2 regions of the Aquabacterium sp. NJ1 genome follow, and region 2 is predicted to be linked to the other one. Evidence: predicted binding sites of a transcription regulator. Region 2 holds the regulator's gene; the other holds the start of a gene.

Region 1 (14,928 bases), 2.3 Mb from region 2:
GGACCCCAAGGCCGGCCGCCAGTTCATGGAGCGCGAGTTCGCCTTGCTCACCGTGCAGAACACCGACCGCACACGCGAAGGCGAGATCACCGGCTACTACGAGCCCCTGCTGCAAGGCCGCGCCCAGCGTGATGCCCGGTTCGCCGTGCCCGTCTACGGCATCCCCAATGACCTGTACTTCCTGGATTGGAAGACGGTGCCCGTCAGCCAGCGCAAGGGCCTGACCTATGTGCGCGCCAATGGCCGCCTGCTGACGCCGACCCAGGCTGGTCAGCCCGGTGCCATCGCCGTGGACCTGCGCGCCTTCACGCTCGACACCCTGGACCGCCGCCTGCGTGTGCGCGTGCAGGGCAAGCAGGGCCTGCCTTACTACACCCGCGCCGACATCAACCGCAGCGCCGCGCTGGATGCCCCCGTGCTGGCCTGGGTGGACGACCCCATCGCCCTGTATGCCATGCAGATTCAGGGCGCGGGCCGCATCCGCATGGCCGACGGCAGCATCCTGCGCCTGGCTTATGCCGATCAGAACGGCCATCCCTTCAAGCCCATGCAGCTGTCGGCCTCGGGCAATGAGCGCGTGCAGACCCGCGGCGCCCGCACCGATGGTGCAGCGGATATCGCCGACGAGATCGAGCATTTCGACCTGGCCGATGCGGGTGGCGCGCAGGCCGATGCGGATGCCGATGCCGCAGGCCCAACCGATGCGCCCTCATTCTCGTCCTCACCCACGCCCGACGAACCTTTGACACGCGGCGCCCGCAAGGCCTCGCCCACACCGGTTGCCGCCCCCGCCTCGACCGATGCCGCCGTGACCGACACGGTTGATGCCCTCTTGCCGCCCCCCGGCTCGCACAAAACCGTGCCCAAGCCAGTGGCGCGCACCAAAGCCTTGGGCACATCCAGCGGCGCCACCTCGGCCACACCGGGCGCGGCGCCCACGTCGTCCCAAGCAAGCGGTGGCTCCCAGCAACTGGTGGATGACTTGTTGACCCAGGCACAGGCCAGCAAGGGCCGTGCGCCGAAGCCCGCCCGGTCAAGCCCGCCTGGCACCCAGGCGCCGTCGAGCATGCCCGCCATCCCGGGCGCCAACCCCCTGACCAGCAAGCTGCTGCAGCAACGCAGCCGCGCGCTCGACAGCGACCCCAGCTACGTCTTCTTCCGCCCCGCGCCGGACCAGTCCATGCAGGCCGGCCCCGTGGGCGCGCTGGGCGTGCCGCTCACCGCGGGCCGATCCCTGGCGGTCGACCCACGCGTGCTGCCCCTGGGCTACCCCGTCTTCCTGGATGCCGCAGGCGGTGACCGCCGCCAGCCCCAGATGCAGCGCCTGATGTTCGCGCAGGACACGGGCGGGGCCATCCGGGGCGCCGTGCGTGCCGACTACTTCTGGGGCTTTGGCGCCGATGCGGGCAAGCAGGCCCGCCGCACCAGGCACAAGGGGCGCATGTGGGTGCTGGTGCCCCACGCCGAAGTTGAGACGCTGCTGTCTAGCAAGCTGGTCACCCGCGGCGGCAAACCCGACGCAGCCCAGCCCGAATGCCTGATCGACGACGAAGCCTTCTGCGACAGCGACAGCGCCAGCCCTGACGACGACAGCGCCCGATAAAGCGCTGGCGACCGCCTCAAGTCGCCATTTCGTCTGCCGATAAAACCCGATATCACCTCTTCGGGCTGCGGCCGGGCGTTTCCGTGAAGTACATCCAGGACCTCGTCAAGACCCTGCAGGGCGGCACCAACACGAAGGGTGTTTTCCTGGGCTTGCTGACGCTGGTCACCGTCATCGCGGCCGTGGCCCACCTGAGCTTCATCTTCCTGTTCGACTCGGTGGGCGTGCCCTGGATGGCGCGCGCCAACGTGGCCAGCGTGCTGGTGTACGTGCTGTCGGCGCTGCTGATCCAGAACGGGCGGCACATGATCGCCATGGTGCTGATCGTCGGTGAGATCCTGCTGCACGGCATCCTGGCCGTGGCCGTCATCGGCTGGGACAGCGGCTTTCACTACTACATCATCCTCATCATGCCGGTGACCATCCTGAGCAACTTCCACGCGAGTTGGTTCAAGGCCGTGGTGGCGACCGGCGTCGGGGTGCTGTACATGGCCCTCGATTTCATCTTTCGCAACGCCACGCCGCTGGACGTGATCCCTCAGCCCATGCTGCAAGGCCTGCACTACTTCAACCAGGCCAGCACCCTGGTCATCCTGGCGATGTTGGCCATGGCCTACTACCGCCTGGTGGCCAATGCCGAGGCGAGCTTGCGTCAGCAGGCCTGCACCGACCCCCTGACCCAGCTGCAGAACCGGCGCTTCGCCATGGAAGTGGCCCAGCACGAAGCCGCCGTGTTCGAGCGCGGCGGCCGCCCGCTGGCCCTGGTGCTGGGTGACATCGACCACTTCAAACGCATCAACGACCTGCATGGCCACGAGACCGGCGACACCGCCCTCAAGGCCGTGGCCCAGGCCCTGCGCGAAGGTGTGCGCGAAGTCGACCACGTGGCCCGCTGGGGCGGCGAGGAGTTCCTGATGCTGCTGCCCTCGACCGACGAGGAAGAAGCCCTGCAGGTGTCCGAGCGCGTGCGCGAGGCCATTGCGCAGATCGACCTGGTCCACCACCACCAGCTGGTGCCCATCAGCATCACGCTGGGGGTGAGCCTGCTGGCCAGGGGCGAAAGCGTCGAGCAGGCCCTGGCGCGTGCCGACCAGGCCCTCTACAAAGGCAAAACAGCCGGGCGAAACCGTGTGATTCTGGCTGGACACGAGGCCTGAAACATTTATACTGCGCAGGCTTTCGAGGAGCGTTGCAAGGGCCCCCTGTTGATCAGGCGAGTTGCCCCCAGGCTCGAAAGACACGTGAACCCTCATGTGATGTGCAACCGCGCTCACCCGCATGTGTCCCGCTGGGTGAGTTGTATCTGTCACGTCCCCCCACGGTAGCGCACGGCGGCTTCTGAACCCTTAGGAGCTCTCCATGACCGCTGTTACCAACAAGCTGATTACCGAACACAAAGGCGTCGAGTGCATCGTCGCCGACATGTCCCTGGCCGCCTGGGGCCGCCGCGAAATCAAGATCGCCGAAAGCGAAATGCCCGCGTTGATGGCCATCCGCGCCGAATACGCCCCCAAGCAGATCCTCAAGGGCGCGCGCATCACCGGCTCGCTGCACATGACCATCCAGACCGCCGTGCTGGTTGAAACGCTGCAAGCTCTTGGAGCGCAAGTGCGCTGGGCCAGCTGCAACATCTTCTCGACGCAGGACCACGCTGCTGCCGCCCTGGTGGAAGCCGGCACCCCCGTGTTCGCCTACAAGGGCGAGTCGCTGGAAGACTACTGGGACTACACCCACCGCATCTTCGACTTTGGCCCGAAGGGTTCGGAAGGCGAAGGCCCCAACATGATCCTGGACGACGGTGGTGACGCCACGCTGCTGATGCACCTGGGCAAGCGCGCCGAGAAGGACATCAGCGTCCTGAACAACCCCACCAGCGAAGAAGAGCGCATCCTCTACGCCTCGATCAAAGCCAAGCTGGCTGTGGACAGCACCTGGTACAGCCGCAAGGCCGCCCAGATCATCGGCGTGACCGAAGAAACCACGACCGGCGTGCACCGCCTCAACGAGATGAGCGCCAAGGGCAGCCTGCTGTTCCGCGCCATCAACGTGAACGATTCGGTCACCAAGTCCAAGTTCGACAACCTGTACGGCTGCCGTGAATCCCTGGTGGACGGCATCAAGCGCGCCACCGACGTGATGATCGCCGGCAAGGTCGCCGTGGTCGCTGGTTACGGTGACGTGGGCAAGGGTTCCGCTCAAGCCTTGCGCGCCTTGAGCGCCCAGGTGTGGGTGACCGAGATCGACCCGATCAACGCCCTGCAAGCCGCCATGGAAGGCTACCGCGTCGTCACGATGGACTGGGCCGCCGACAAGGCCGACATCTTCGTGACCACCACCGGCAACCGCGACGTGATCACCTATGAGCACATGGCCGCGATGAAGAACAACGCCATCGTCTGCAACATCGGCCACTTCGACAACGAAATCCAGGTCGCCAAGCTGGAAGAGAACTGCGAGTGGGAAGAGATCAAGCCGCAGGTTGACCACGTCATCTTCAAGGACGGCAAGCGCATCATCCTGCTAGCCAAGGGCCGCCTGGTGAACCTGGGTTGCGGCACCGGCCACCCCAGCTACGTGATGTCGTCGAGCTTCGCCAACCAGACCATCGCCCAGATCGAGCTGTTCGCCCACAGCGACGCTTACGACGTGGGCAAGGTCTACGTGCTGCCCAAGCACCTGGACGAGAAGGTCGCCCGCCTGCAGCTGACCACGCTCAACGCCCAGCTCACCGAGCTGACCGAAGAGCAGGCGGCTTACATCGGCGTGAACAAGAACGGCCCTTACAAGCCTGATAGCTACCGCTACTAACCCCCCCTACGGCCTGCGGCGGCTTGCAGCCCGCGCCGACCCGGAGACGGGTCGGCCCTTCGCCAGGCTTGGACAGTCCTCAAGGACTGTCCAAGTCCGGACTCAGCCCCCCAGGGGGGCACCGCTGGCGGACCGGCGTAGCCGGATCCGCGGCGGTCGCTGGATTTGTCGCGCACCTGCGGTGGCGCTTCATTGGTGCCTTTTGGCACCTTTTGGGGTAACGCGCGGGGTGCGCGGCGTTCGGTGCCTTGGCTGAAGGCCTGTTCGCCTTGCGCGGACCGTTTTCTTTTTGCTACCTGCTCATGACCAACATCCTCCTCGCCCGCGCTGACCAACTCATCCTGGAAAAGGGCCTGGCGCCCACGCGCTCGGCTGCCCAGCGCCTGGTCGAACAAGGCGCCGTGCAGTGGAGCGGCCCCAAGGGCTGGACCACCGTGCGCAAGGCGGGTGAGCAATTGCCCATCGAGTGCGACTTCCAGATCCTGGACGATTCGGAAACCCGCTGGGTGTCCCGCGCTGGCCTGAAGCTCGAGGGCGCGCTCAAGCATTGCGCGTTCTGCAAGCACCCCGTGGACCTGAAAGACAAGGTCTGCCTGGATGTGGGCCAGAGCACCGGCGGTTTCACCGAGGTGCTGCTGTCGCATGGCGCGGCGCAGGTGGTCGGGGTGGATGTCGGCCATGGCCAGGTGCATCACAGCATCGCCGAGCACCCGCAGGTCACCGTGATCGAGGGCGTCAACGCCCGCCACCTCACGGAAGAAGACCTGGGTGAGGCCGCGCCCGAAGGCGGTTTTGATGTCATCGTGGGGGACTTGTCCTTCATCTCGATGACCCTGGTGCTGCCCGCCCTGGTGCCCTTCCTGGCCGACGACGGCGAGCTGCTCATGCTGGTCAAACCGCAGTTTGAACTGCAACCCGAGCACATCGGCAAGCGCGGCCTGGTCAAGGACCCCGCCAGTTATGCCGAAGTGGAGGCCCGCATCCGCCAAGCCTGCAAGGACCTTGGCCTCAAAGTGAGCGCCTACTTCAACAGCCCGATCGCCGGCGGCGACGGCAACCGTGAATTCTTCGTTCGGGCGCGCAAGGCCGCGTGATCGCCGCCCTGCTTGCTTGAACCGACAACGAAAGCCCTCCCATGACGACCCCTCAGCGTCTGCCCATCAGCCTGGAGTTCTTCCCGCCCAAGACCCCCGAGGGCGTGGACAAGCTGGCCGCCGTGCGCCAGCAGCTCTACCCGCTCAAGCCCGAGTACTGCTCGGTGACCTATGGCGCAGGCGGCTCCACTCAGGACGGCACCATCCAGACCGTGCGCGCCATCCTCCGCGAAGGTTTTGACGCCGCGCCGCACTTCTCGTGCATCGGCGCCAGCAAGGATTCGGTGCGTGCACAACTGGCCCAGTTCAAGGCCGATGGCATCAAGCGCCTCGTGGCCCTGCGCGGTGACCTGCCCAGCGGCTATGGCGGCTTCGGCGAGTTCCGCTACGCCAGCGAGCTGGTGGCCTTCATCCGCGAAGAAACGGGCTCGCACTTCCACATCGAAGTGGGCGCCTACCCCGAGATGCACCCCCAGGCCCGCAACCCGCAAGCCGACCTGCAGGCCTATGTCGCCAAGGTCAAGGCCGGTGCCGACGTGGCCCTGACGCAGTACTTTTTCAACGCCGACGCCTATTTCCGCTTTGTCGATGACGCGACCGCTGCGGGCGCCACCATCCCGGTGATCCCCGGCATCATGCCCATCACCAACTCGACCCAGCTCATGCGTTTTTCGGACGCTTGCGGGGCCGAGATCCCCCGCTGGATCCGCACCCGCCTGGAAGGCTTCGGCGACGACAAGGCCTCGATCCAGGCTTTTGGCCTGGACGTGGTCACCGCCTTGTGCGAGCAACTGCGTGCGGCCGGCGTGCCGGGCCTGCACTTCTACACGATGAACCAGTCGGCCACCGTGCTGGCCATCTGCCAGCGCCTGGGCGTCTAGACTTCAGACACCACCTCGTGTCAGATGCGTTGCTCAAACGCATCGCGTTCATCTGATCTGGCGCAAATCAGCCAGGGTTTCACCTGGGTGGCCCTGGCTGGGAGCCTTCCGAGTTGATGCAGCACAAGTTTGGCGAGGTTTGACCTTGTTGCAATGGATGCCATGGGACGCGCCAACACGCGGTCCCTGCAACCTAGCCACAACAAGGACCACTCATGAACGCCATCTCTACCCGCACTCGCCTGATCGCCGCTGCTGCGCTGGCTTGCGCTGCTGCCGCACCCGCCTACGCCGGCGACTTCATGGTGCGCGCCCGTGTCCTGCAACTGGACCCTGCGAACGAAAGCACCGGTACCCTTGATGCCTTGGGCGGCACCTCGGTCAACACGAAGTACATCTGGGAAATCGACGCGTCCTACTTCGTGACGCCCAATGTGGCGTTCGAGCTGATCGCCACCACACCGCAAAAGCAAACCGTTTCCCTCAACGGCAACAAGATCGGTACGCTGCGTCACCTGCCTCCTACCCTGACCGCGCAGTACCACTTCGCGCCGACGAACCCGACCGTGCGTCCCTACGTGGGCTTTGGCGTGAACTACACCCACTTCTCCGCTGTGAAGCTGGATCTGGGTGGCACGCCCCTGGAAATCGACCGCAATAGCTGGGGTACGGCCATCCAGATTGGTGCGGACTTCCCCATCACGGACAAGCTGTCCCTCAACGTGGACTTCAAGAAGATCGACATCCGCACTGATGTGACTCACCCGACACTGGGCAATGTGGGCACCGTCAAGGTGGACCCTGTGCTGTTCGGTATCGGCATCGGTTATCGCTTCTGATCGGTCACCGATCGAGCAAAATGAAAAGGGGCTTCGGCCCCTTTTTTCATGGCGGTGCCGGTTGCCTTACCAGGATCCGCACAGGCAAGAAAAAGGCTCCCCGCGGGGAGCCTTTTGTCTGGTCGCGCTGAAAGAGATCAGGCGGCCATCTTGCGGCGAGCCGTGAAGGCGATGCCGACCAGGCCCAGGCCCATCAGGGCGTAGGTCGAGGGCTCGGGGATCGCAGGAATCGATGTCACGGTACCGATGTTCACCGACTTCACCATGCTGGCCACGAAAGCCATGCTGGCGGGGTCAGCGCCGTTGTCCGTCAGGAAGGTCTTGAAGGCATCGGACAGCACGAAGTCGCTGGCGGCCAGGTTCAGGGTGCGGGTGCTGGCCGAGCTGGACACATTGTCCAGAGCGCTGCCACCGAAGTCGCCGGCCACGGTCGTGGCGGTCAGCAGCGATTGGTTGTTCAGATTGAACAGAAGACCTGCGTTGATGTCGCCGAACAGGCTGTTGGTGGCCACGTCATACGTGAAGTTCAGCAGCTTGACGGTGCTCAGGCCCTTCTTGAGCGCCATGCCCGAGGTGTCGCTGAAGTCGATGGTCAGCGGGCCGGGGTTGGTGGTCAGGGAGATGGCCTGAACCGGGTCGGTCAGCACACCGGTGGTGGCGTTGTAGGTCGAGGAACCCACACCGCTGACCGTATAGCCATTGGCCGTCAGGTAGCTGGTGTCCAGCGTGACGGTGGCAGTGGTGGCGGTGAAAGGTTGAGTCGTGGCGGCAGAGGCAGCGGTGGCAGCAACGGCCAGGAACGACATACTGAACTGCTTGAAAAACTTCATGTTCACGTCCTTGTTTCGGTTGAGAAGGGGCGCTGCTTTTGTCGCCCTCTAAGGTGGCCTGTATGGACCATGGACATGATCTTGACCGTTGTTTCGCGATTAACGCATAGGGTTCCCGCGAGGTCCCCCCGAAACTGGGGGGCATTACCCCCCCCAGGTGTTGCTTTCTGTAAGGACGGCCATCAAGGGTATGTCATGGGGTTCGGGCTGCAGCTCGGCCTGGGTCATTCGGCCTGATTCCCAGGCGACGCCCAACGCGGTGACCTCAGGGTGGGCGGCCATGAAGCGGTCGAAGTAACCGCCGCCGTAGCCCAGCCGCCAGCCTTCCGGCGTGAACCCGACGCAGGGCACCAGCACCACATCGGGCAGCACCGGCGCGCCGTCCGGGCAAGGGATGCCATGTTCGTCCTTGCTGGCGGGTGGCTGCCCGTTCCAGAGCCGAAAGTGCATCTGTGGCGGGCTTTTTTGAGCGCAGGGCAGGGCCAATCGGCAAGCCAGCGTCGCCTGGGCCGCCGCGGCCACGTCCATTGGGTTAAATTCACCCTGCATAGGCCAGTACAAACCCAGGCAGTCCGGCTCCAGTTCGGCCAGGATGGACATCACCCGCTCGTGCAGCGCGGCTTGCGCTTGTTGAGCCGGGGGCGTGGCGACCCATGCCTTGCGGGCTTCCAGCAGGTGTCGGCGCCAGTCCGCGCGCGAGCGGGGAGGGTTGTTCATGGCCATAACAGAAGGTTACTCAATTGCGAATCACGTACAAGTATGCGTCCTGGGGCGCGACGGCTTTGTCCGCCCTGACGCTGGTGGCCGGGATGGCGCTGGCGCCTGCCTCGCGCGCGGCCGCCGATGACAGCACCGTGCAGGAGGCCCGGGAGGCCCTGCGTGTGCGCGACAAGGTGCGCCTGCTGGCGGCGCGCGATGCGCTGATCGAAGCGCAGCACCCCCTGGCCCCGTGGGCGGGCTACTGGTATTTCCAGCTGCGCCTGATGGAGGCCGGCCCCGCCGAGGTGGACGAGTTTCTCTCGCGTTGGCCAGACAGTTATGTGGCCGATCGGGCCCGCAACGATTGGCTGCTGGAGCTGGGGCACCGCCGTGACTGGCGCACCTTCTTGCGCATCCAGCCCACCTTCCGCATGAACGACGACCGCGAAGTCAGCTGCCTCGGGGTGCTGGCGCGTCAGCAGACCAACACCCCCATGGAAGCGCCGGGGGACTGGCGTGAGCAGGCCCGCCAGTTCTGGTGGAACCAGAAGGATGCCGATTTTGGCTGTGATGCGATGGCGCAGGCGCTGCTCAACAGCCGCGTGCTGGAGCCCGTGGACGTGTGGCGCAAGTTGCGCCTGGCGATAGAAGCGGACAAACCCCGTGCCGTCCAGCAAAGCGCCAAGCTGCTGGGTGATGCGGTCTCGCAGGCCGTGGCCAAGTTGATGGGGCAACCTCAGGCCCTGCTGATGCCGCCCGCGCGTTCGGGCGCCCTGGGTGGGGCCAGCGACAACCGGCGCCACGCGCCGGGGGCGTCCATCGGCCCCGACGCGCGGGTCAAGCACAAGGGCAAGCCCAAACGCAAGGGCAAGGCCAAGGCCAAGCCGGATCTGACGCCGATGCCGCTGGCCGTGCCGGCCGAGGCCGAAGGGCCGTTGACGCTGCTGGCTTTCATCCGCTGGGCGGGCATGGACCCGGTGGCGGCCGCCGCCGCCATCGGGGAGCCGGCCAACCGCAACCGCTGGCGCTGGAATGCGGAAGAAACCGCCTGGGCGTGGGCGCAACTGGGCCGGGCTGCGGCCTGGCGCCTCTCACCCGATGCGCCTGCTTATTTCGAGCGCGCGCTGACCGACCGTGCCTTGGCGGCCGGCGCCGGCGAACTGCGGCCAGGTGGGTCTCGCCTGGCCACGGCCTGGTCCGCTGAGACCCTGGCCTGGATGGCGCGTGCCGGCCTGCGTGCGGCGTCGGCGGGGCAGGCCGAGCGCTGGGCCCTGGTCGAGCAGGCCGTGGACGCCATGGCGCCCGATCAACAGCAGGACGCGACCTGGGTGTACTGGAAGGCCAGGGCCCTGCAGGGGCGTGCACGCACGACCAGTGGTGCGGCCGCTGAAGCGCTCAAGCAGCAGGCCCGTGAGCTGCTGACCCGCGTGGCCAACCCGGTGAGCTTCTACGGGCAATTGGCCGCGCAGGATCTGCATGGCACCTCGGCGCGCCCGCCTGCCAAGCCCGTGGCGGTGACCGAGGCCGAGCTGGCCGACGCGCGCGCCATGCCCGGCATCGACCGGGCTTTGCGCATGCTCGAGCTGGGCTGGCGCGGCGAGGCGCTGCGCGAGTGGAACTTCACCTTGTCGTACGGCAAGGTGGGGGGCTTGAGCGACCGCGAACTGCTGGCCGTGTCCGAAGAGGCCTGCCGGCGCGAGATCTGGGACCGCTGCATCAACTCCAGCGAACGCACGCGCCAGGAGATCAACCTGGAGCAGCGTTACCCCATGCCCTTCAAGCAGGAGGTGCTGTCCGCCGCACGTGAGGTCGGGCTGGACCCGGCTTACATGTATGGCCTGATCCGCCAGGAATCCCGCTTCCAGCAGGCGGCCAAGTCCAACGTCGGTGCCTCGGGTCTGATGCAGGTGATGCCGGCCACGGCCGCCTGGACGGCGCGCAAGCTGTCCATCGACTACCACCCGGACAACATCACCGACCGCGGCACCAACCTGCGCATCGGCGCGGGTTACCTCAAGCTGGTGCTGGATGACTTCCAGGGGGCGCAAGCCTTGGCAGCCGCGGCTTACAACGCCGGCCCTTCAAGGCCACGGCGCTGGCGTGACGGGCCGCGCATCGACGCGGCGGCCTGGGTCGAGAACATCCCCTTCAATGAAACGCGTGATTACGTCAAGAAGGTGCTGTCCAACGCCACGGTGTACGCCCACCTGATCAACGGCAAGGCCCTGTCGGTGCGCAGCCGCCTGGGTTCGACGGTGGGGCCCCGTGCCGACTCGGCGCCGCCATCTGAGGATGACCTGCCCTGAAAAGACAAACCCCGGCAGGGTCTGGGCAGACCGTGCCGGGGCGAGATGTCGGTTTGAAACCGGTCTGAATTGAATCAGGCGGCGACCAGCAGGGCCGAGGTGTCGAACACGCTGCTCATCGGGGGCAGGTTCATGATCATGGGCTGCGGGGCGTTCTTGGAGACCTTGGCAGGCTTGACGTTGGGGTCGTTCTGGGCGACCTCGGCCTTGTCCCAGTTGCCCACGGATTCCTTGCCCGACACGGCGATCGAGTAGAACACGCGGAAAGCCACCTTGCGCTCGGACCAGAAGTCGGCGGCATCACGGAAGGCGTCCAGCAGCTGCTCGCGGGTTTCGCGGTCGCACTTGTTGCCATCGGGGATGAGCTCGAGCACCACGACGAAACCCGGCTGCGGGCCCGACTTGTGGACCAGGTCGGTCATGCAGTCGTACAGGGCGTCGAGGTTCTTGCCGAAGTGGTCCGGGAACAGGAAGTCGCGGGCAATGATGTCCAGCACGTCCTGTTTGTTCTGAGCGGCGCTCAGATTGGTGTAAAGGAAGTGCTGGCCAGCGGCATTGGCGGCCTGTTGCAAGTCTTCCGGGCGGAAAGCACGGATGGATTGAACGATGTTGGGTCGAACGGATTGCAACAACATGATCGCTTGTGGCCCGGGGTGCATGGAGGAGAGCTTCATGTCCTTACGAGCAAAAGTTGAAGGTCTAAGAAAAGAACGGAAAAAACGGATGCGATGACGGCCTGTGAGGCTTCAACGCTGGGGATCAATCAACTGAAAGCTCTGGTAGTGATCCGCAGTGTAGAAACAAGTTTCAGGCTGTCGAACTTCTTTACCTCCGCAAACGATGCGCCGCGCGCCGCGGTCACCTTCGCCTGGGGTGGGTACGGTGTACTCGTGATAGAAACCGCGTGGCCGACGGGGCAGGATGCGTTCCCGGTTGCCGAACACCACACCGTCCTTGGCATAACGAAAGGGCCCACCCGAGAAAATACGGCGGTGGACGTCTTGGGCTTGCGCAGGAAGGGCAGACAAGGCCACCGATTCGGCGGTGGTGCCTGTCTCTTGTGGTGCATGGCGACGGGCAAGGGCTTCAGCGGGAAGCCACGCAGTCACACAACTCAGGGCAAGACCAGTCAGGAAAGCGGCAGACCACGAGCGGGGGGTTCTGGCGACTGCGGCGGGGGCCGCGGGTGTCAAGCCACAACCGCCTGACGAGGTTTCCCTATTGACTGTGCGGGGCACCATGATGCTGTGTTTCCAGCCTTGATCTGTCAGCAATGCAGCTCTTCGTTAAAGACGTGACTCTATAGAAAAGCGCTAAAAAGCTCAAGGCCCCAGCTACCGTAAAACGGGTAGACGGGGCCTTTGCGTGGGGGGTTGACAGATTGTGCTATAAGCGGCGCGCTTTTAACGCACGGCGTTGGCGTCGGCCACGGTCATGGCGGTCATGTTGACGATGCGGCGCACGGTGGCCGAGGGCGTCAGGATGGTTACGGGCTTGGCCGCGCCCAGCAGCACCGGGCCCAGCGCGATGTTGTTGCCCGCCGCAACCTTGAGCAGGTTGTAGGCGATGTTGGCCGCGTCGATGTTCGGGCAGACCAGCAGGTTGGCTTCGCCCGTGAGGGTGCTGCGTGGCATCAACTGCCCCCGGTAGTCCGCGTCCAGCGCGGTGTCACCGTGCATCTCGCCGTCGATCTCCAGCCAGGGCGCCTGCTGCTGGATCAAGGCCAGGGCCTCGCGCATCTTCACGGCCGAGGGCTGGTTGCTCGATCCGAAATTCGAGTGCGACAGCAGCGCGGCCTTGGGGCGCTGGCCGAAGCGCATCATTTCCTCGGCGGCCATGATGGTGATCTCGGCGAGCTGCTCGGCCGTCGGGTCGTAGTTGATGTGCGTGTCCAGCAGGTTGACGGTGCGGCCCGGCAGGATCAGGCCCGTCATGGCCGCGTAGGTCTTGACGCCGGCGCGTTTGCCGATCACCTGGTCGATGTAGTGCAGGTGCAGGGCCGTGGAGCCCCAGGTGCCGCAGATCAGGCCGTCCACTTCGCCCTTGTGCAGCAGCATCGAGCCGATCAGCGTCAGGCGGCGGCGCATTTCGATCTTGGCCATCTGCTCGGTCACGCCCTTGCGTTCGGCCAGGCGGTGGTAGCTCTGCCAGTACTCGCGGTAGCGCGGGTCGGACTCGACGCTGACGATGTCGAAGTCGCGGCCGGGCTTGAGGCGCAGGCCGAAGCGCTCCAGGCGCTGCTCGATCACGGCGGGGCGGCCGATCAGCGTGGGGCGGGCGATGTTTTCGTCCACCACGATCTGGGCGGCGCGCATCACGCCTTCGTTCTCACCTTCGGCGTAGCAGATGCGCTTGTTCTTGGCGCGCTTGGCCACGCTGAAGATGGGCTTCATGGTGTGCCCGGAGGCGTAAACGAAGCTCTGCAGCTTTTCGCCATACGCAACAAAGTCCTTCACGGGCCGGGAGGCGACGCCGGAGTCAGCCGCGGCTTTGGCCACGGCCGGCGCGATCTTCATCATCAGGCGCGGGTCGAAAGGCTTGGGGATCAGGTACTCGGGCCCGAAGCTCAGCGATTCGCCGGAATAGGCGGCGGCCACGACCTCGTTCTGCTCGGCCTGGGCCAGCTCGGCAATGGCGTGCACGGCCGCGATTTCCATCTCATCGGTGATGGTGGTCGCACCCGAGTCCAGTGCACCCCGGAAGATGTAGGGGAAGCACAGGACGTTGTTGACCTGGTTGGGGAAGTCCGAGCGGCCGGTGGCCATGATGGCGTCGTCGCGCACCGATTTGACCTCGTCGGGCAGGATCTCGGGCGTGGGGTTGGCCAGGGCGAAGATGATGGGATTGGCGGCCATCTTGGCCACCATGTCCTTTTTCAGGACGCCGCCGGCGCTCAGGCCCAGGAAGATGTCGGCGCCTTCAATGGCTTCGCTGAGCTTGCGCTGGTCGGTTTTTTGCGCGAAGGCGGCCTTGTCGGGGTCCATCAGCTCGACGCGGCCTTCGTACACCAGGCCGGCCAGGTCGGTCACCCAGATGTTTTCACGCGGCACACCCAGCTTGACCAGCAGTTGCAGGCAGGCCAGGGCGGCGGCGCCGGCGCCGGAAGTCACCAGCTTGGCGGTCTTGATGTCCTTGCCGACGACTTTCAGTGCGTTGAGGATGGCGGCGCCCACCACGATGGCCGTGCCGTGCTGGTCATCGTGGAAGACGGGGATCTTCATGCGCTCGCGCAGCTTGCGCTCGACGTAGAAGCAGTCCGGGGCCTTGATGTCTTCGAGGTTGATGCCGCCGAAGGTGGGCTCCAGCGAGGCGATGATCTCGACCAGCTTTTCGGGGTCCTTCTCGTTGATCTCGATGTCGAACACATCGATGTCGGAGAACTTCTTGAACAGGACGGCCTTGCCCTCCATCACCGGCTTGGCGGCCAGGGGGCCGATGTCGCCCAGGCCCAGCACGGCCGTGCCGTTGGTGATCACGGCCACGAGGTTGCCGCGGCTGGTGTACTTGAAAGCGGCCGCCGGGTTCTCGACGATTTCCTCGCAGGGCGCGGCGACACCGGGGGAGTAGGCCAGGGCGAGGTCGCGCTGGTTGGTGAGCTGCTTGGTGGCCGAGATGGCGACCTTGCCCGGCGTGGGCAGCTCGTGGTACTCAAGCGCGGCTTTTTTCAGCTCGGCGCGTTTCTCTTCTGGGGTGGTCATCGAGGGGGGCCTTTCGCGGGCGGGGCCCGTCATTGGGGCCCGCCAGACCTCACATTGTAGGAAGTTGTGTGCCAGCCGCCGTGTGGAAGGCCGCAATGCAGGTTGGTGTGAGTCGAGCCGAGCCAGTTTGGGCGCGACAATCACGCCATGAGCCTGGGTGAATTTGATCT
Region 2 (16,748 bases):
CCCGACACGACCGATGGCCGACACGCCCAGCCCGATCAGATCGCTGTCCGGGTGGGTGCTGTAGCCTTGGAAGTTGCGGTGCAGGCGCCCTTGCCGACGCGCCACTGCGAGGCTGTCACTGCGCAAGGCGAAGTGATCCATGCCGATGTAGTCGTAATCCGACGCGCCAAAGTGGTTGATGGCCATCGACAGCATGCCGATCTTGTCCTCGGCCTTGGGCAAGGCCGCTGCGTCAATGCGGCGCTGCGGCTTGAAGCGCTGCGGCAGGTGGGCGTAGGCATACAGCGCGACACGATCCGGCTTCAGGCTGGTGACCTGATTGAGCGTACGCTGAAAGCTCTCCAGCGATTGCTTGGGCAAGCCGTAGATCAGGTCCATGTTGATGGACTCGAAGCCCTCGGCGCGCGCCGCCTGCATCAACTCGGCGACCTGCTCGAAGGGCTGCACGCGGTGCACGGCATGCTGGACGTGCGGGTCAAAGTCCTGAACCCCAAAGCTCAGGCGGTTGAAACCCATGGCTGCCAGGCGCTTGAGGCGCGAGGCATCAATCGTCCGCGGGTCGATTTCGATCGAATATTCACCACCTGGCACAAAGCGGAACGCCGACTGCAAGGTGGCCAGCAGGCCCTCCAGCTCGTCGTCGGTCAGGAAGGTCGGGCTACCGCCACCGAAGTGCAGCTGGGACACCGCTTGCCCACGGCCCAGTTGCGCCACCACCAATTCGATTTCCGTGCGCAGCGCGTCCAGGTATTCCAGCGCGCGCTCGTGGTGCTTGGTAATCACCTTGTTGCAAGCGCAGTAATAACAAACCGACTCGCAAAACGGAATGTGCACATAGATGGACAGCGGCGTAGCCGCGCCACCCACCGCACCACCGCCCTCCACGCGTTGCTGCAGGGCTTGCAGGTACTGCGCGGGGCCGTACGCCTCCACGAAGCGGTCTGCCGTCGGGTAGGAGGTGTAGCGCGGACCGCTTACGTCCAGGCGAGACAGCATCTCGCGGGAAATCGCGGGCGCAACGTGATTTGATAGCAGGACCGGTTCACTCATGCCGGGGACTGTGCCAAACTGTCGCCTAGTTGGGTTGATCTGGCTCAAGGTCGGCGACACGGAAGCAGCAACAATCGGGCAACCTTTGAGGTTCCTCATGCTGAACAGTACATTTCCCATCGCAGACGTTTCTGACTCGACCGCCCAACAACATTCCTGTCATCACGACCAAGGCGGCGCGTCTGGCTGTTCCATGAAATACGACACATTCAAAGTAGCCTGTTCGAGTTGCAACCTGCGCGAGTTGTGCCTGCCTGTGGGCTTGTCGCAACCCCAGTTGTCGCACCTTGACTCCCTGGTGGCCACACGCAAGACCGTCAAGCGCGGTGACGCGCTGTTCCACACGGGTGACCCCTTCCGCTCGGTCTATGCCGTGCGGACGGGTTTCTTCAAGACACGCGTTTCATCTGAAGATGGGCGTGATCAAGTGACTGGCTTCCAGATGGCCGGCGAACTGCTGGGGCTGGACGGCATCAGCACCGACCGCCACGCCTGTGATGCCATCGCCCTGGAAGACTCCCAGGTCTGCGTGATCCCCTACTCGCAACTGGAAGACCTGTCGCGCGAGTTCTCGGACCTGCAGCACCAGTTCCACAAGATCATGAGCCGCGAAATTGTGCGCGACCACGGCGTGATGCTGCTTTTGGGCAGCATGCGCGCGGAAGAACGCCTGGCGGCCTTCTTGCTGAACCTGACCCAGCGTCTGCACGCACGCGGCTTCTCCGCGTCTGCGCTGGTGCTGCGCATGACGCGTGAAGAAATTGGCAGCTACCTGGGGCTGAAGCTGGAAACCGTCAGCCGTACCTTCTCCAAGTTCCAGGAAGAAGGCTTGCTGGAAGTGAAGCAGCGCGACATCCGCATCACGGATGAAGCCGGCTTGCGCGCGCTGGTCAACAGCGTGCGCTGCTGACGCATCAATACTGCCGATACCGCCGGCACCACCCAAAAAGCAAAGGCCCGCACTCAGCGGGCCTTTTTCATTCAAGCGTGGTTGTGCACCTGCTGGCGGCGTGCATGGCGACGCACTCTGCGCGCATGCGCGGGAGAGTCAGACACCCGCATCATCCAGTGGCTGAGCAGCGACGATAGCGTCACCAAACCCCAGAACACGAAGAACGCGAGACTGTAGGTTGTCTGGGCATCAGGTTGCCACTGACCGATCCGCAACTGGGTCGGGTCAACCCACGAAAACACCACCATCTCTAGAACCCCTGCAATCAGGAAAGCAGGCCACAAGATCTGGGCAGCGTGCAGTACGCGCTGTGTCATTCGGTTCTCCTTCGTTGAACTGGGACACAAGTCACATATTCCTACGACGGGTCACACAACGAGCGAGGAATAACCCCTAAATAAGGGGGCATACCCCCTAGGGGTTTTACCGATCCACGGACTCGCGAGACTGTTCAGCAGAATGGTTGCGCGCCTGGATGGCGGGTGCCTCGGATGGCGCCCTCACCTGGCCAACAGACGTGTCCAGCACCGGGTCGACGTGCTTGATGGCCAACGAAGCCGTGAACAAGGAAGCCACCACCACGGCGGCCGGGCCACCAAACACCATCCACACGATGGGATAGCGCCACCAGGGCTTCGATTGCTCGATGTTGGCGACTGCGTTGTTTTCAACTTGAGACATGCTTACTCCTGCAAGGTGCGCTCAGCGAGGCACCATGAATGTCGACTTTTCCCGAACGTCGACCTGAGGCCGATCACCCTGGCGAAGCTGCTCCACCACCACGGTCATGCCGAAGGCGCCGGAGCCCATGCGCGCGGCCACTTCTGGCGGCACCCGAACAGCGATGGGCACCCACCGCGCTTCCGCCGGGCCCAGCACTAACTCGTCACCACCCTTGACGATGGACTGGCTGAGCTGCTCCACACCCACGCGGTACTTCTGAACCGATTCGCTGGCATTCATCAGCTGGATCCGATAGACGTTCTCGACGAAACCATCGTCCACGATGCGGGCGAGCGCCCCACGGTCACGGACCACGTCCACACGGAACGGCGGGCGGGAATACAAACTGGTGAGGAAAGCGCCCACGACGATCAGCAGAATGGTCGTGTAGATGAGCACGCGAGGGCGGGTGACGCGGCCCCACATTTCCTTGCGGCCCCAACCGTTGTCCAGCGCATTGAGCGTGGCGTAACGGATCAGGCCACGCGGCGCGCCCATCTTGTCCATCACCGAATCGCACACGTCGATACAGGCCGCACAGCCGATGCACTCGTACTGCAAGCCCTTGCGGATGTCGATGCCGGTCGGGCAGACCTGCACGCACAGTGTGCAGTCGATGCAATCGCCCTGCCCCTTGGACTGTGCGTCCGTCTTGCGGGAACGTGCCCCACGGGGTTCGCCACGTTTGGCGTCATAGCTGATGATCAGCGTGTCGCGGTCGAACATGGCGCTCTGGAAGCGCGCGTACGGGCACATGTACTTGCACACTTGCTCGCGCATGAAGCCCGCGTTGCCGTAAGTCGCGAAGCCGTAGAACAGCACCCAGAAGATTTCCCAGGGACCCATGCCGAAGGACACGACCTCGGCGCCCAGGACACGGATCGGGGTGAAATAGCCCACGAAGGTATAGCCCGTCCACAGCGCCAAGGTGAGCCAGGCGGCATGCTTGGCCACCTTGCGCCCGAGCTTTTCGGCCGTCCAGGGCGATTTATCCATCTTCATGCGCTTGGCACGGCTACCCTCGATCTTGTTTTCGATCCACATGAACATTTCCGTGTAGACCGTTTGAGGGCAGGCGTAACCGCACCACAGGCGGCCCGCCACCGTGGTGAACAGAAAGAGCCCGTAAGCCGAGATGACCAGCAACGCAGTCAGGTAGATGAAGTCCTGCGGGTACAGGACCAGGTTGAACATGTAGAAGCGCCGCGTGCCGAGATCAAACAGCACAGCCTGACGGTCATTCCAGCTCAACCAGGGGGTGCCGTAGAAAGCAAGCTGGGTCACGAAGATCAAGACCACGCGCCAGTTGCGAAACCAGCCTTCTACTTCGCGCGCATAGATCTTCTCGCTCTTCTTGTAGAGCGACACCACCTCCTCCCGACGTGCGTCGCTTTGAGGCGGCGTGGTCTCGGCGGCCTGAATGGGAATGATGCGCTTGGGCGCTGGGGTGGAGGGGCTTGTATCGGTCATGGCACAAAAACGAAAAAGCGGTGAACCCGACGAATACCCTACAGGGTATCACTACGCATGGTTCACCGCCTGACTTTAGCCCTCCGCTTGATCGAGATCAAGCGAATGACAGGGCCTGATTGCTGGCATCAAGGCCTCATTGAGCCTGTGCTGTCTGGGTCGTGTGCGACAGGCTCCAGACGTAGCCAGCCAACAGCTTGATCTGGTCTTCAGACAGGCGAGTTTCCTGTGCCGGCATGATGTTGAGCTTGCCCTTGTTGACCATGTTCATGATGGCCTCTTCGCCGAAACCATGCAGCCAGATCTTGTCTGTCAGGTTGGGCGCGCCAATGGCCTGATTGCCCTTGCCGTCCGCACCGTGACAAGCGGCACACACCTGCTTGAACTTGGCCTTGCCCAGTTCAGCCATGATGGAGTTGTGACCAGCACCAGACAGGCTCAGAACATAGTTCGCAACCTGGCGAACCTCTTCCGGGCTGCCCACGGCGGGCGCCATCACGGGCATCTGACCACGGCGACCATGCGTGATGGTCTCGATGATCTTCTCGGGCGAGCCACCATGCAGCCAGTCGTTGTCCGTCAGGTTGGGGAAGCCTTTGTTGCCCTTGGCGTCCGAACCGTGGCAAGCCGCACAGTTGTTCAGGAACAGGCGCTCACCGATGGCGTGAGCCTTGGGGTCACGGGCCAAGTCTTCAACCGATGCGTTCTTGAACGCGGCGAAGATCTTGTCCTGCTCCACCTTGGCCTTGGCCATTTCGGCGTCCAGCTGGCCTTTGGAACTCCAGCCCAGGGTGCCCTTGTTGTCACCCAGGCCGGGGTACAGCGCCAGGTAACCAGCGGCAAACGCCAGCGTGATGATGAACAGGAACAGCCACCAGCGCGGCAGCGGGTTGTTCAGCTCGCGCAGGTCGTTGTCCCACACGTGGCCCGTTGTCTTGTCGACATTGCCTTGCGCGTCATAGATGACCTTGTGCTTGGCAGCACCGATCAGCACAAAGGCGCAATAAGCCAGACCAAAGACGACGATCGCGATGACATACCACGACCATCCACTGTTAATGAAGTCGCTCATTTATGAGCCTCCAGTCAATCTTCAGCGAGGGGCAGGCGACCTGCCTCCTCGAACTGGGCCTTGTTGCTGCGCTTGTATGCCCAAGCAACAATGCCCACGAAAACGCACAGACACACAACGGTGAAAATGCTTCTCACGACAATGATGTCCATATGCGCTGCTCCTTATTTGACAGCTGTGCCCAGCACCTGCAGGTAGGCGATCACGGCTTCGATTTCGGTCTTGTCCTTGACCTCATCTGCGGCGGCACTGATCTCGGCATCGGTGTAAGGCACACCCACCATGCGCAGGGCCTTCATGCGAGGCGCCATGCCGGCCGGGTCCACCTTGTTCTCTTCGAGCCAGGGGTAAGCAGGCATGTTCGACTCGGGCACCACGTCACGCGGGTTGTGCAGGTGGGCACGGTGCCATTCGTCGGAGTACTTGCCGCCCACGCGCTGCAGGTCAGGGCCGGTACGCTTGGAGCCCCACTGGAAGGGGTGGTCGTACACGAACTCGCCAGCCATGGAGTAGTGGCCGTAACGCAGCGTCTCGGCGCGGAAGGGACGGATCATCTGCGAGTGGCAGTTGTAGCAACCCTCACGCAGGTAGATGTCACGACCGGCCAGTTGCAGCGCGGTGTAGGGCTTCAGGCCCGGCACTGGTTGCGTCGTGCTGTGCTGGAAGAACAGCGGCACGATTTCAACCAGGGCACCGAAACTGACGGCGAGCAGCACCAGCACGATCATGAGGAAGTTGCTGGTTTCGATCTTCTCATGGGAGAAGAGTGAAGGCTTGTGGTTCTTGTCAGCCATGTTGTTCTCCTTATCAGGCGTGAGCAGGCTGAGGGATCGGCGCGTTGACGGCGCGGCCATTGGTCGCGGTCATCACGGTGTTCCACAGCATCAGGATCATGCCGCCCAGGTAGAGCAAGCCACCAGACACGCGGATCACGTAGAACGGATAGGTTGCCTTCACGCTCTCCACGAAGGAGTACACCAGGGTGCCGTCCGGATTCACAGCACGCCACATCAGGCCTTGCATCACACCGGCAATCCACATCGCGGCGATGTAGAGCACGATGCCGATGGTGGCCGCCCAGAAGTGCAGCGAGATGGCCGACACGGAGTACATCGTGGTACGACCGAACATGCGCGGGATCAGGTAGTACAGCGAACCCATCGAGATCAGACCCACCCAGCCCAGGGCGCCCGAGTGCACGTGGCCGACCGTCCAGTCGGTGTAGTGCGAGAGCGAGTTCACGGTCTTGATGGACATCATCGGACCTTCGAAGGTCGACATGCCGTAGAACGACAGGGCCACGATCAGGAACTTCAGGATCGCGTCGTCGCGCAGCTTGTACCAGGCACCCGACAGGGTCATGATGCCGTTGATCATGCCGCCCCAGGAAGGCGCCAGCAGGATCAGCGAGAACACCATGCCGACGGATTGCGTCCAGTCAGGCAGCGCGGTGTAGTGCAGGTGGTGAGGACCCGCCCACATGTAGGTGAAGATCAGGGCCCAGAAGTGCACGATCGACAGGCGATACGAATACACGGGCATGCCGGCCTGCTTGGGGATGTAGTAGTACATCATGCCCAGGAAGCCTGCCGTCAGGAAGAAGCCCACGGCATTGTGCCCGTACCACCACTGGACCATGGCGTCTTGCACACCGGCGTAGGCCGAGTAGGACTTGGTCAGCGAGACGGGGATTTCAGCGCTGTTGACGATGTGCAGCAGGGCCACGGCGATGATGAAGGCACCGTAGAACCAGTTGGCCACATAGATGTGACGGATCTTGCGCGTACCGACGGTACCGAAGAACACGATGGCGTAGGACACCCAGACCACAGCGATCAGGATGTCGATCGGCCACTCCAGCTCGGCGTATTCCTTGCCGGTGGTGAAACCCATGGGCAGCGAAATCGCGGCCAGCAGGATCACCAGTTGCCAGCCCCAGAACGTGAACGAAGCCAGAGGGCCTGCGAAAAGGCGCGTCTGGCAAGTACGTTGCACCACGTGGTAAGACGTTGCGAACAGGGCGCAGCCGCCGAACGCAAAAATCACCGCATTGGTGTGCAGGGGACGAAGGCGACCATAGGTCAGCCAGGGAATGCCGAAATTGAGTTCCGGCCAAGCCAGTTGGGACGCGATAAGGACGCCGACAGCCATACCGACAACGCCCCATAGGACGGCGGCAATGGCGAACTGCCGGACAACCGTATCGTTGTACGTGGCAGAGTGGGTGGTTGCCATCTCTTCTTCTCCTTTGTTACAGACTTAATTGTGGGGGCAAACCACTATCTAATCTTGATGAGGCTCAACGTTGCCCCCATCTGCTTGCCCCTCGGGTTGCAAGATGCGCAGCCCTTCTTGTTCGATGTCCTCAAATTGCCCACTGTTGACGGCCCAACCCAGCACGGCCAAGATCGCCAGCACGAGTAAAACGGACACGGGGATCAGGACGTACAGGATTTCCATGATGTAGGGCAGCCTTACGAGCGAAAGGCGCCGAGTCTAAGTGCATTCAAGACCACCCCCAGCGAGCTGAGCGCCATGCCCAGGCCGGCAAGCCAGGGCGGCAGCAGGCCCATCAAGGCCAGCGGAATACAGCTGAGGTTGTAAATCGCTGCCCAGGCCAGGTTCTGCTTGACGATGCGCATGGCACGCCGTGCGGTTTCGACGGCCAGCGGCACCCCGAGCAAACGCCCCCCCACCACGATCAGATCCGCCTGAGATTGCGCCAATGCCGCCCCTTGGTCAAGCGCGATGGAGACATCGGCCTTGGCCAGAACGGGGGCATCGTTGATGCCGTCACCCACAACGGCTACGCGGTGGCCCTGCGACTGGGCCTGGGCAATCACTTGCAGCTTGTCTTCTGGCGTGGCGTGGGCCTTGGCGATCACAAGTTCGCCCCACCCGCTCAGATGTTGCGCCGCAGCAACTACCCGACCTTCCTGGTCCCCCGAAAGCAATGCGGTCTGGCACTGCAGCGCATTCAAGCGGGCAATCGTGGGGCCGGCCTCCTCGCGGAAGGTCTCGTCGAACACGAAGCCGGTGGCACTGCCGGGCTGCAATTCACCGCCCTGAGCGCGAGCGGCCAGCCAGACGCGCGCCTCGGGCAGGCCTTCACTCCATGCATGCAAGGCCTGGTCGCCGCCTTCGAGCACCCAGTGGCGCGAGCCCAGGCGCCAGCTCACGCCCTGGCTGTCACGCGCTTCCACACCTTTGCCAGCCAGCTCGCGTACATCCAGCCAGCCCTGTCCCATCAAGCCGCCGACTTCCTGCACGGCCTTGACCAGCGAGCGAGACAAGGGGTGTTGCGACTGCGAGGCCAAGGCGGCAGCCGTCTGCCAGCGTTCGCGCAACGCGCCGGTGAGCCCGTCGGAGACCTGTTCCCCGCTGGCCTGGCTGACCAGGCCCACGACGCGCAACTCGCCCTCGGTCAAGGTGCCGGTCTTGTCAAAATAGATGCGGTCGACATGGGCCAGCGCTTCCAGGGCGTCCAGGCGGCGCACGAGCAAGCCCTGACGGGCCATGGCCCCGGCTGCAGCCAGCAATGCCGAGGGTGCGGCCAGCGACAGAGCGCATGGGCAGGTCACCACCAACACGGAAACAGCCACCCAGACCGAGCGAGAGGGGTCAATGAACTGCCAGACGATGGCGCTGCCCGCGGCCAGTGCGAGGACGGCCCACAGAAAGGGCCCGGCCATGCGATCCGCCTGCCGCATCCAGCCTGGTTTTTCGGTCATGGCCTGCTGCACCAGGGAGACGATCTGCTGGTAGCGGGTGTCCGGCCCCAGGCGTTCAACCGTCATCCAGACGGGCGAGCCCAGGTTCATGCTGCCTGCCACCACCATCTGCCCTGCCTGGCGCCGCACAGCCCGGGACTCGCCGGTGAGCAAGGATTCGTCGACATCGGTCTGGCCTGCGAGGATCTGACCATCAGCCGGAAACACCTGCCCCACGGCCACCCTCACCTTGTCACCGTGCTGGAGCGACGAAATCGGGATGGACTCGGTTCGGGACGCGGACACGTCGGCCAGGTTGGCATCAGCGTCGATCACCTTGTCGACCGCCTCGGGCAGTTGCACGCACAGAGATTCAAGCGATTGGGTGACCTTCTCGCGTGCGCGCCCCTCCAGCCAGCGCCCGCCCAGCAGGAAGGTCACGAACATGGTCAGCGAATCGAAATAGACCTCGTGGCCGAAGATCGCCTGGCCGCCAAAGGTGGCGCCGGTGCTGGTGATGAAGGTCGCGGCGATGCCCAGGGCCACGGGCGTGTCCATGGCGATGCGCCCTTGTCGGGCGGCACGCCAGGCGCCGGAGAAAAACGGCCCGCATGAAAAGAGCATCACGGGCAGGCTCAGCACCCACCCCGCCCAGTTCATCAGGTTCCACAGATCCTTGGGGATGGTGTCAGGGCCAGACACGTACTGCATGGTCGTGACCATCATGATTTGCATCATGCAAAAAGCAGCTACGGACAAGCGCCACAGGAGCTTGCGGCGCTCGATCAGGCGCTCGTTGCCGGCACGCGCGGCGGCGTCAGGCCAGGCCCGGTAACCAGCCTTTTGCACCGCGGCGACCACCTCGGACAGCTTTGTTCTGGCCGGGTCCAGCAGGATGCGGGCCCGCTGGGAAGCGGCTTGCACCTGCACCTCGCGCACACCCGGCACGCGCAGGATGGCGTCTTCAATGGTGATGGAGCAGGCCGCGCAGTACATGCCCGACAGGCCCAGACCAATGCGCCGAAGGCTGCTGCCCAGAGGCACGTCCACCACACATTGCGCGAGCAAGGCCGGGTCGTCCAGGCCCGCAACCTGCGCCGAAGTCAGGTCAGGTACGGGCGGCAAAAAGGAGGGCTGGATGGGCGTCTGGGTCATCGGGCTGGCTGATACAGTCTGGCTGCCGCGGTGGCCGACCAGACGGGTGCCTGAGGCGACACCGGTCGGCAATCTACACGGAAATTTACGGGTTAACCCCAACAAGGATCAAGTTCATGTCTCGGATTGTGTTTCAAGTTGCCCGCCTGTCTGCCCGGGCAACGGCTGCTGTGGCCGCAAGCTTGGCTGTTCTGGGTTTCACGGCCCCCGCCTCCGCGCTGGCCCAGGACCGTGCCCAACACCTGCCCACCGTGATGCTGGGTGCGGGCATGCACAACATCAAGGCCGAGGTCGCCGAGACGCCTCAGGAGCACGAAATCGGCCTGATGTACCGCACCGCGATGGGCGCCAATGAAGGCATGCTGTTCATCTTCGAGCGCGCCGGCCAGCAGTGCTTCTGGATGAAGAACACGCTCATCCCGCTGGCGGTGGCTTTTGTCGCTGACGACGGTACGGTCGTAAACGTGGATGAGATGAAGCCTCAGACGCTGGACCCGCATTGCTCGACCAAACCTGTTCGCTTCGTGCTGGAGATGAACACAGGCTGGTTCACCAAGCGCGGCTTCAAGGAAGGCAGCAAGCTCAGCGGCGCGCCGTTTGGCACGCCTCGCTGATCAACGCGTCCTGGCGGCAATGCGCTCCTTCAATTGAGGCATCACCATCAAGGCGGCTTCGCGCCCGGCCAGGATGGACAGGCGGCGCGCGCTGAATTCCGTGCTGCCAATGCCCTCCAGCTTGGGGCGCATCACGACATCCGCATCCTGCAACTCGTACTGGCTGATGGCATGCCCCATGATGTTGAAGGTCTGCAACAGGATGTCCACGGCGCCCTTGGTCGGCTGGCCCTCGGGAATGGCCGAGATGTCCACGGCGATCACGATGTCGGCGCCCATCTGCTTGGCATAGCGCACGGGGATCGGTGACACGGCGCCACCGTCGATGTACTCGCGCCCGCCGATCTTGACCGGCTCGAACACCCCGGGCACCGAGCTGGAAGCGCGCACCGCCATACCCGGGTCCCCTCTGCGAAACAGGATGGGCTGGCCGTTTTGAAGGTCGGCCGCCACGATGCCCAGCGGCATGCGCATGCTTTCGATCTGGCGACCTGCGGTCAGGTTGCGCACGAATTTGGCCAGGGCCTCGCCTTTGAGCAGGGAACGCCCCGGAAACACCCAGTCCGTGATGGTCGATTCGTCCAGGGTCATGGCCATATTGGTGAGCTCGGCGGGTGTCTTGCCTGCGGCGTACAGCGTGGCCACGACGCTGCCGGCAGACGTCCCCACGACCAGATCCGGCTTGATCCCCTGCTCTTCCAGCACTTGCAGCACGCCGATGTGGGCGAAACCACGCGCAGCGCCGCCCCCCAGGGCCAGCCCGATTTTCGGGGGGCGAGGTGCCGGTTTGGGCGCCATGACCACGACCGGAGGCGGTGGAGGCATGGGCGCGGGTGGTTCCTGGAACACGCTGCAAGCACTCAAGGACAGCGCAGCCCCGAGTGTCAGCAGCCGCTTGGACACCCCATATTCCATTGAGGAATAAACAACTTCTAAAAATGTTCTTTTCATTTATATGCAAGTTTTCTACAGTTCAGGCTTCTTCACCTTGTTCCACGTCTCTGGCGTGTGAGCGTGTTCAGAAAGCTGCAGCGTCTCAATGAATTTCGATTGGACAGCCGTTGGGGCCGGTGCCGGAGTGGGCTCGATTGTGGGGCTGACTGGCGTTGGTGGCGGCTCCCTGATGACACCTCTGCTGATTTCGGTCTTCGGTCTCGACAAAGCGGTGGCCATTGGTACCGATCTGTGGTTTGCCGGTTTGACCAAGGTGTCGGGCTCGATAGCGCACCACCACGAAGGCCATGTGGACTATCACATCGTCAAGAAGCTCTTGCTGGGCAGCATCCCGGCCACCATTCTCACGATGGTGGCCATGCACCAGTTCAGCATCCACAAGAGTGGGGGCAGCGCCTTGGCCTACGCCCTGGGCATCGCGCTGTTGCTGACGGCGGTGACCGTGGCGTTTCGCCCCGTTTGGCACAAGGTCGGCATCTGGCTGGAGCGCTGGATCACCCGCGAGCGTCGCGCACCCTTGACTGTGCTCTGTGGCGCCATTTTGGGTGTGCTGGTCTCCTTGAGCTCGATCGGGGCCGGCGCCCTGGGCGCCACCATGATCCTGCTGCTCTACCCTCGCCTGGACATGAAGCGCCTGGTGGGCAGCGACATCGCGCACGCCGTGCCGCTGACCATCGTGGCGGGCATCGGGCATGCGTCGCTGGGCAACGTCAACTGGATGTTGCTCATCGAATTGCTGATCGGTTCCATCCCCGCAATCTGGGTATCAGCCAAGCTGACCAAGCATTTGCCTGAGACAATCACGCGTTTTGCGCTTTGCGCCTGCCTGCTCCTTGCCGCCAGGAAGGTTTTGCTGGCGGCTTGATCCACGACGAGACATGCCGCAGCACAGTATCCCCTCGGGGATGTGCCAGGCGCACCTTGACACATCGACACCCTGCTTGAGTGCGGGAGACTTGCCATGTATCAGTACACTGAATTTGACAAACAGTTCGTCCGCCAGCGCGCGGCACAGTTCCGTGACCAGCTGGAGCGCAACCTGGCTGGCAAGCTGGGCGACGACGAGTTCCGCCCGCTGCGTCTGCAAAACGGCTGGTACATCCAGCGCCACGCCCCCATGCTGCGCGTGGCGGTGCCGTATGGCGAGATGTCCAGCAAGCAGATCCGCCAGTTGGCGAAGATCGCGCGTGAATACGACCGCGGCTACGCCCACTTCACGACGCGCCAGAACGTCCAGTACAACTGGATCCCGCTGGCCAAGAGCGCCGACGTGATGGACCTGCTGGCCGAGGTCAACATGCACGGCATCCAGACCTCGGGCAACTGCATCCGCAATATCACGGCTGACGCCATGGTGGGCGTGGCCGAGGACGAAATCATCGACGCACGCCCCTACTGCGAAGTGCTGCGCCAGTGGTCGACCCTGCACCCCGAGTTCGCCTTCCTGCCGCGCAAGTTCAAGATCGCTGTGAGCGGCGCCAAGGAAGACCGCGCCGCCATCTATTGGCACGACATCGGCCTGCAGCTGGTCAAGGATGACGAAGGCGAAATCGGCTTCAAGGTGATCGTGGGCGGCGGCATGGGCCGCACGCCCGTCATCGGCACCGTGATCAACAGCTTCGTGCCCTGGCAGCAGATCCTGGTCTACATCGAGGCCATCGTGCGCGTGTACAACCGCTACGGCCGCCGCGACAACATGTACAAGGCCCGCATCAAGATCCTGGTGAAGGCCGAAGGCCAGAAGTTCTTTGATCAGGTCAATCAGGAGTTCAGCGACATCCTGACGCGTGACGTGGACGGTGCCGCGCACATCATCCCGCAGGCCGAGTTCGATCGCGTGAACGTGGGCTTCAGCTACCCCGAGTTGGTCAAGGCTTACACGCCCGCCGGCAACGGCCTGCCCGCTGATGCCTCTGCGTCTGACAAGACCCAGTTCGCCAAGTGGCTGGAGCGTAACGTCAAGGGCCACAAGGTGCAGGGCTACAAGAACGTGCACCTGTCGGTCAAGCGCGTGGGCCAGGCGCCTGGCGACGTGACCGATGTGCAGATGGACGCCATCGCCGACATGGCTGACAAGTTCAGCTGCGGTGAGTTGCGCGTGACGCACGACCAGAACGTGCTGTTGCCCTTCGTGCGCGAAGAAGACTTGTTTGCCTTGTGGCAAGCGGCCAAGGCCGCCACGCTGGCATCGGCCAACCTGGGCCTGCTGTCCGACATGATCGCCTGCCCGGGCGGCGACTTCTGCGCGCTGGCCAACGCCCGCTCCATCCCCATCGCCAATGAGCTGATCGAGCGTTACCAGGATCTGGACGAGTTGTACGACATCGGCGACATCGACCTGCACATCTCCGGCTGCATCAACTCCTGCGGCCACCACCACACCGGCCACATCGGCATCCTGGGCGTCGACAAGGACGGCACCGAGTGGTACCAGATCACGCTGGGCGGCTCGGACGGTTCCGACCATGCACCGGTCAGCACCGCTGGCAAGGTCATCGGCCCCTCGTTTGCAGCCGATGAGGTCACCGATGTGATCGAAGCCGTGATCGAAACCTACAAAGGCCAGCGCGCCGCCAACGAGAAGTTCATCGACACGGTCAAGCGCATTGGCCTCGACCCGTTCAAGTCAGCGGCCAATGCCGTTCGCCGCACGACGGCCAAAGACTCGGCGAAAGCAGCCTGATCTGCGCCTGGAAGGACAAGCACATGAAATTCATCGACCCTCATCACGACCAGTGGCGCATGGTTGGCGGCGAAGACGGCCCCATGTCTCACCCGCCCATCAAGAGCCACAGCCTGCTGACACTGGGCCAATGGCACGCGGTGCGCGAGCAGTGGCCTGCGCAAGGCTCAGCCGACTACAAGCCCGTTGGCGTGATCCTGCCCAATGACACCGACATCGAAGTGCTGGAAGCCGATGCGTCCAAGCTGGCCCTGGTGGTGCTGCAGTTCCCCAAGTGGGTGGACGGCCGCGCCTACAGCCAAGCGCACATCCTGCGTGCCCGCTACCGCTTCCAGGGCGAGATCCGCGCCACGGGTGAAGTGCTCGTGGACATGATGCCCCTGCTGGCCCGCTCCGGCTTTGACGCGGTGACCCTGCGCGGTGACCAGGACCGTGCCGCGGCCGAGCGTGCGCTGGGGTTCTTTGCAGCCCGTGGCCACTACCAGGGCGATGTCAAGGTGACCAAGCCTGTGTTTGGCCGCGCGGCCTGAACCAAGGAGCATTGCTGATGAGCGACACATCCTCTCTCGGTAGTTCGTCCCTGATCGGCGGGCCCGCGCCGGCCGGTTCGGCCATCACGCTGTACAACAACCCGAGCCCGACCTACGCGGACAAGGTGCACGCCACGGTCGAGCTGCTCAAGGCTGCGGCCATCGAGCACAACGGCAAGGTGGTTCAGGCCACCAGCCTGGGCGTGGAAGACATGATCGTCACCGATCTGATCGCGCGTTACCAGTTGCCCATCGCCATTGGCACGCTGGAAACCGGCAAGCTGCACCCCGAGACGGCCTCGCTGATCGGCACCATCGAAACGCACTATGCCGACGCGGGCCTCCACGTCGAGGTCTACAAGCCTGTGCAGGAAGCCGTGATCGAGTTCGTGCAGAAGAACGGCGAAAAGGCCATGTACGAGAGCATCGACCTGCGCAAGGCCTGCTGCGGCATCCGCAAGCTGGAGCCGCTCAGCCGCATGCTGGCCGATCGCACCGCGTGGATCACGGGCCTGCGCCGCGAGCAGTCCAACAACCGTGGCGACATGGCCGCGCACGAGCTGGACGACAAGGGCCGCGCCAAGTTCAACCCCATGATCGACTGGACCTGGGGCGATGTGTGGCACTACGTGTCCGTCAACCACGTGCCCTACAACCCGCTGCATGACCAGTTCATGCCCAGCATCGGCTGCGAGCCCTGCACCCGTGCCATCGCCGTGGGTGAGGACTTCCGCGCCGGCCGTTGGTGGTGGGAAGACGAGAAGGCCAAGGAATGCGGCCTGCACGTCCACAAAAACTGAAATCGAAGACCCAAGTTGAAGCTATGACTGATGTGAACCAATTGCTGGCGGATGTAGACCACCGCCACCTGGACGCCCTGGAAGAAGAAGCCATCTTCATCCTGCGTGAAGTGGCCGCCAGTTTCGAGCGCCCGGGCCTGCTGTTCTCCAGCGGCAAGGACTCCTGCGTGGTGCTGCATCTGGCCGAGAAGGCCTTCAAGATGAAGAACGCCGAAGGCAAGCTGGAAGGCAAGCTGCCCTTCCCGCTCGTGCACGTGGACACCGGCCACAACTTCCCTGAAGTGATCGAGTTCCGCGAGCGCCGCGTCAAGGAAATCGGCGAGCGCCTGATCGTCGCGCACATGGAAGACTCCATCAAGCGCGGCACCGTGCGCCTGGCCCACCCGCTGGAATCGCGCAACGGCCACCAGACCGTGACCCTGCTCGAAGCCATCGAAGACAACCGCTTCGACTGTCTGATCGGTGGTGCCCGTCGTGACGAAGAGAAGGCCCGCGCCAAGGAGCGCATCTTCTCGCACCGCGACAGCTTCGGCCAATGGCAGCCCAAGGAACAGCGCCCCGAGTTGTGGAACCTGTTCAACACCCGCATCAAGCCGGGCGAGCACTTCCGCGCCTTCCCCATCAGCAACTGGACCGAGCTGGACGTGTGGCTCTACATCGCCCGCGAGAACATCCCGCTGCCCAACATCTACTTCAAGCACCCACGCCAGGTGATGCGCCGCAAGGGCCTGCTGGTGCCGCTGACCGACGTCACCCCCGCGCTCGAAGGCGAAACCATCGAGACCGTGGACGTGCGCTTCCGCACCGTGGGCGACATGACCTGCACCTGCCCGGTCGAATCCGATGCGGCCAACCCGGCTGACATCGTCGCTGAAACCCTGCACGTGACCGTGAGCGAACGTGGCGCCACCCGCATGGACGACCGCACGTCCGAGGCCTCGATGGAGCGCCGCAAGAAGGAAGGCTATTTCTGATGACTACCGTGACCCATAACGAAGCTCGCGAAGAGCTCGCCCACAAGGCCCTGCGCTTCCT

The links. The regulator FNR, encoded in region 2, switches genes on or off when oxygen is low (the NO sensors DNR and NnrR bind a similar motif). The targets are predictions, from matches to a motif close to TTGATNNNNATCAA.
Region 1: the regulator FNR is predicted to act here: its motif matches at 6,500-6,513, upstream of JY96_RS10580 (OmpW family protein).

What each region holds. Positions count from the first base shown of each region.
Region 1 covers NZ_JRKM01000001.1:2,451,962-2,466,889, reverse strand. Annotated here, with positions in the region: gene JY96_RS23900 (MltA domain-containing protein) at 1-1,603, shown strand, start outside; gene JY96_RS10600 (diguanylate cyclase) at 1,687-2,760, shown strand; S-adenosyl-L-homocysteine riboswitch at 2,779-2,882, shown strand; gene ahcY (adenosylhomocysteinase) at 2,963-4,411, shown strand; gene JY96_RS10590 (TlyA family RNA methyltransferase) at 4,714-5,505, shown strand; gene metF (methylenetetrahydrofolate reductase [NAD(P)H]) at 5,547-6,386, shown strand; gene JY96_RS10580 (OmpW family protein) at 6,602-7,225, shown strand; gene JY96_RS10575 (PEP-CTERM sorting domain-containing protein) at 7,363-8,055, opposite strand; gene JY96_RS10570 (5-formyltetrahydrofolate cyclo-ligase) at 8,200-8,772, opposite strand; gene JY96_RS10565 (lytic transglycosylase domain-containing protein) at 8,796-11,060, shown strand; partial or broken gene JY96_RS10560 (barstar family protein) at 11,309-11,695, opposite strand; gene JY96_RS22820 (ribonuclease domain-containing protein) at 11,807-12,178, opposite strand; gene JY96_RS10550 (NADP-dependent malic enzyme) at 12,464-14,758, opposite strand; gene thiL (thiamine-phosphate kinase) at 14,912-14,928, shown strand, end outside.
Region 2 covers NZ_JRKM01000001.1:4,745,397-4,762,144, reverse strand. Annotated here, with positions in the region: gene hemN (oxygen-independent coproporphyrinogen III oxidase) at 1-1,050, opposite strand, end outside; gene fnr (fumarate/nitrate reduction transcriptional regulator Fnr) at 1,244-1,960, shown strand; gene JY96_RS20595 (hypothetical protein) at 2,032-2,319, opposite strand; gene JY96_RS20590 (hypothetical protein) at 2,426-2,683, opposite strand; gene ccoG (cytochrome c oxidase accessory protein CcoG) at 2,705-4,195, opposite strand; gene ccoP (cytochrome-c oxidase, cbb3-type subunit III) at 4,332-5,267, opposite strand; gene JY96_RS20575 (cbb3-type cytochrome c oxidase subunit 3) at 5,282-5,419, opposite strand; gene ccoO (cytochrome-c oxidase, cbb3-type subunit II) at 5,432-6,061, opposite strand; gene ccoN (cytochrome-c oxidase, cbb3-type subunit I) at 6,075-7,502, opposite strand; gene ccoS (cbb3-type cytochrome oxidase assembly protein CcoS) at 7,551-7,727, opposite strand; gene JY96_RS20555 (cation-translocating P-type ATPase) at 7,742-10,132, opposite strand; gene JY96_RS20550 (DUF192 domain-containing protein) at 10,249-10,746, shown strand; gene JY96_RS20545 (patatin-like phospholipase family protein) at 10,747-11,571, opposite strand; gene JY96_RS20540 (sulfite exporter TauE/SafE family protein) at 11,786-12,565, shown strand; gene JY96_RS20535 (nitrite/sulfite reductase) at 12,662-14,383, shown strand; gene JY96_RS20530 (DUF934 domain-containing protein) at 14,407-14,913, shown strand; gene JY96_RS20525 (phosphoadenylyl-sulfate reductase) at 14,931-15,713, shown strand; gene cysD (sulfate adenylyltransferase subunit CysD) at 15,737-16,687, shown strand; gene JY96_RS20515 (sulfate adenylyltransferase subunit 1) at 16,687-16,748, shown strand, end outside.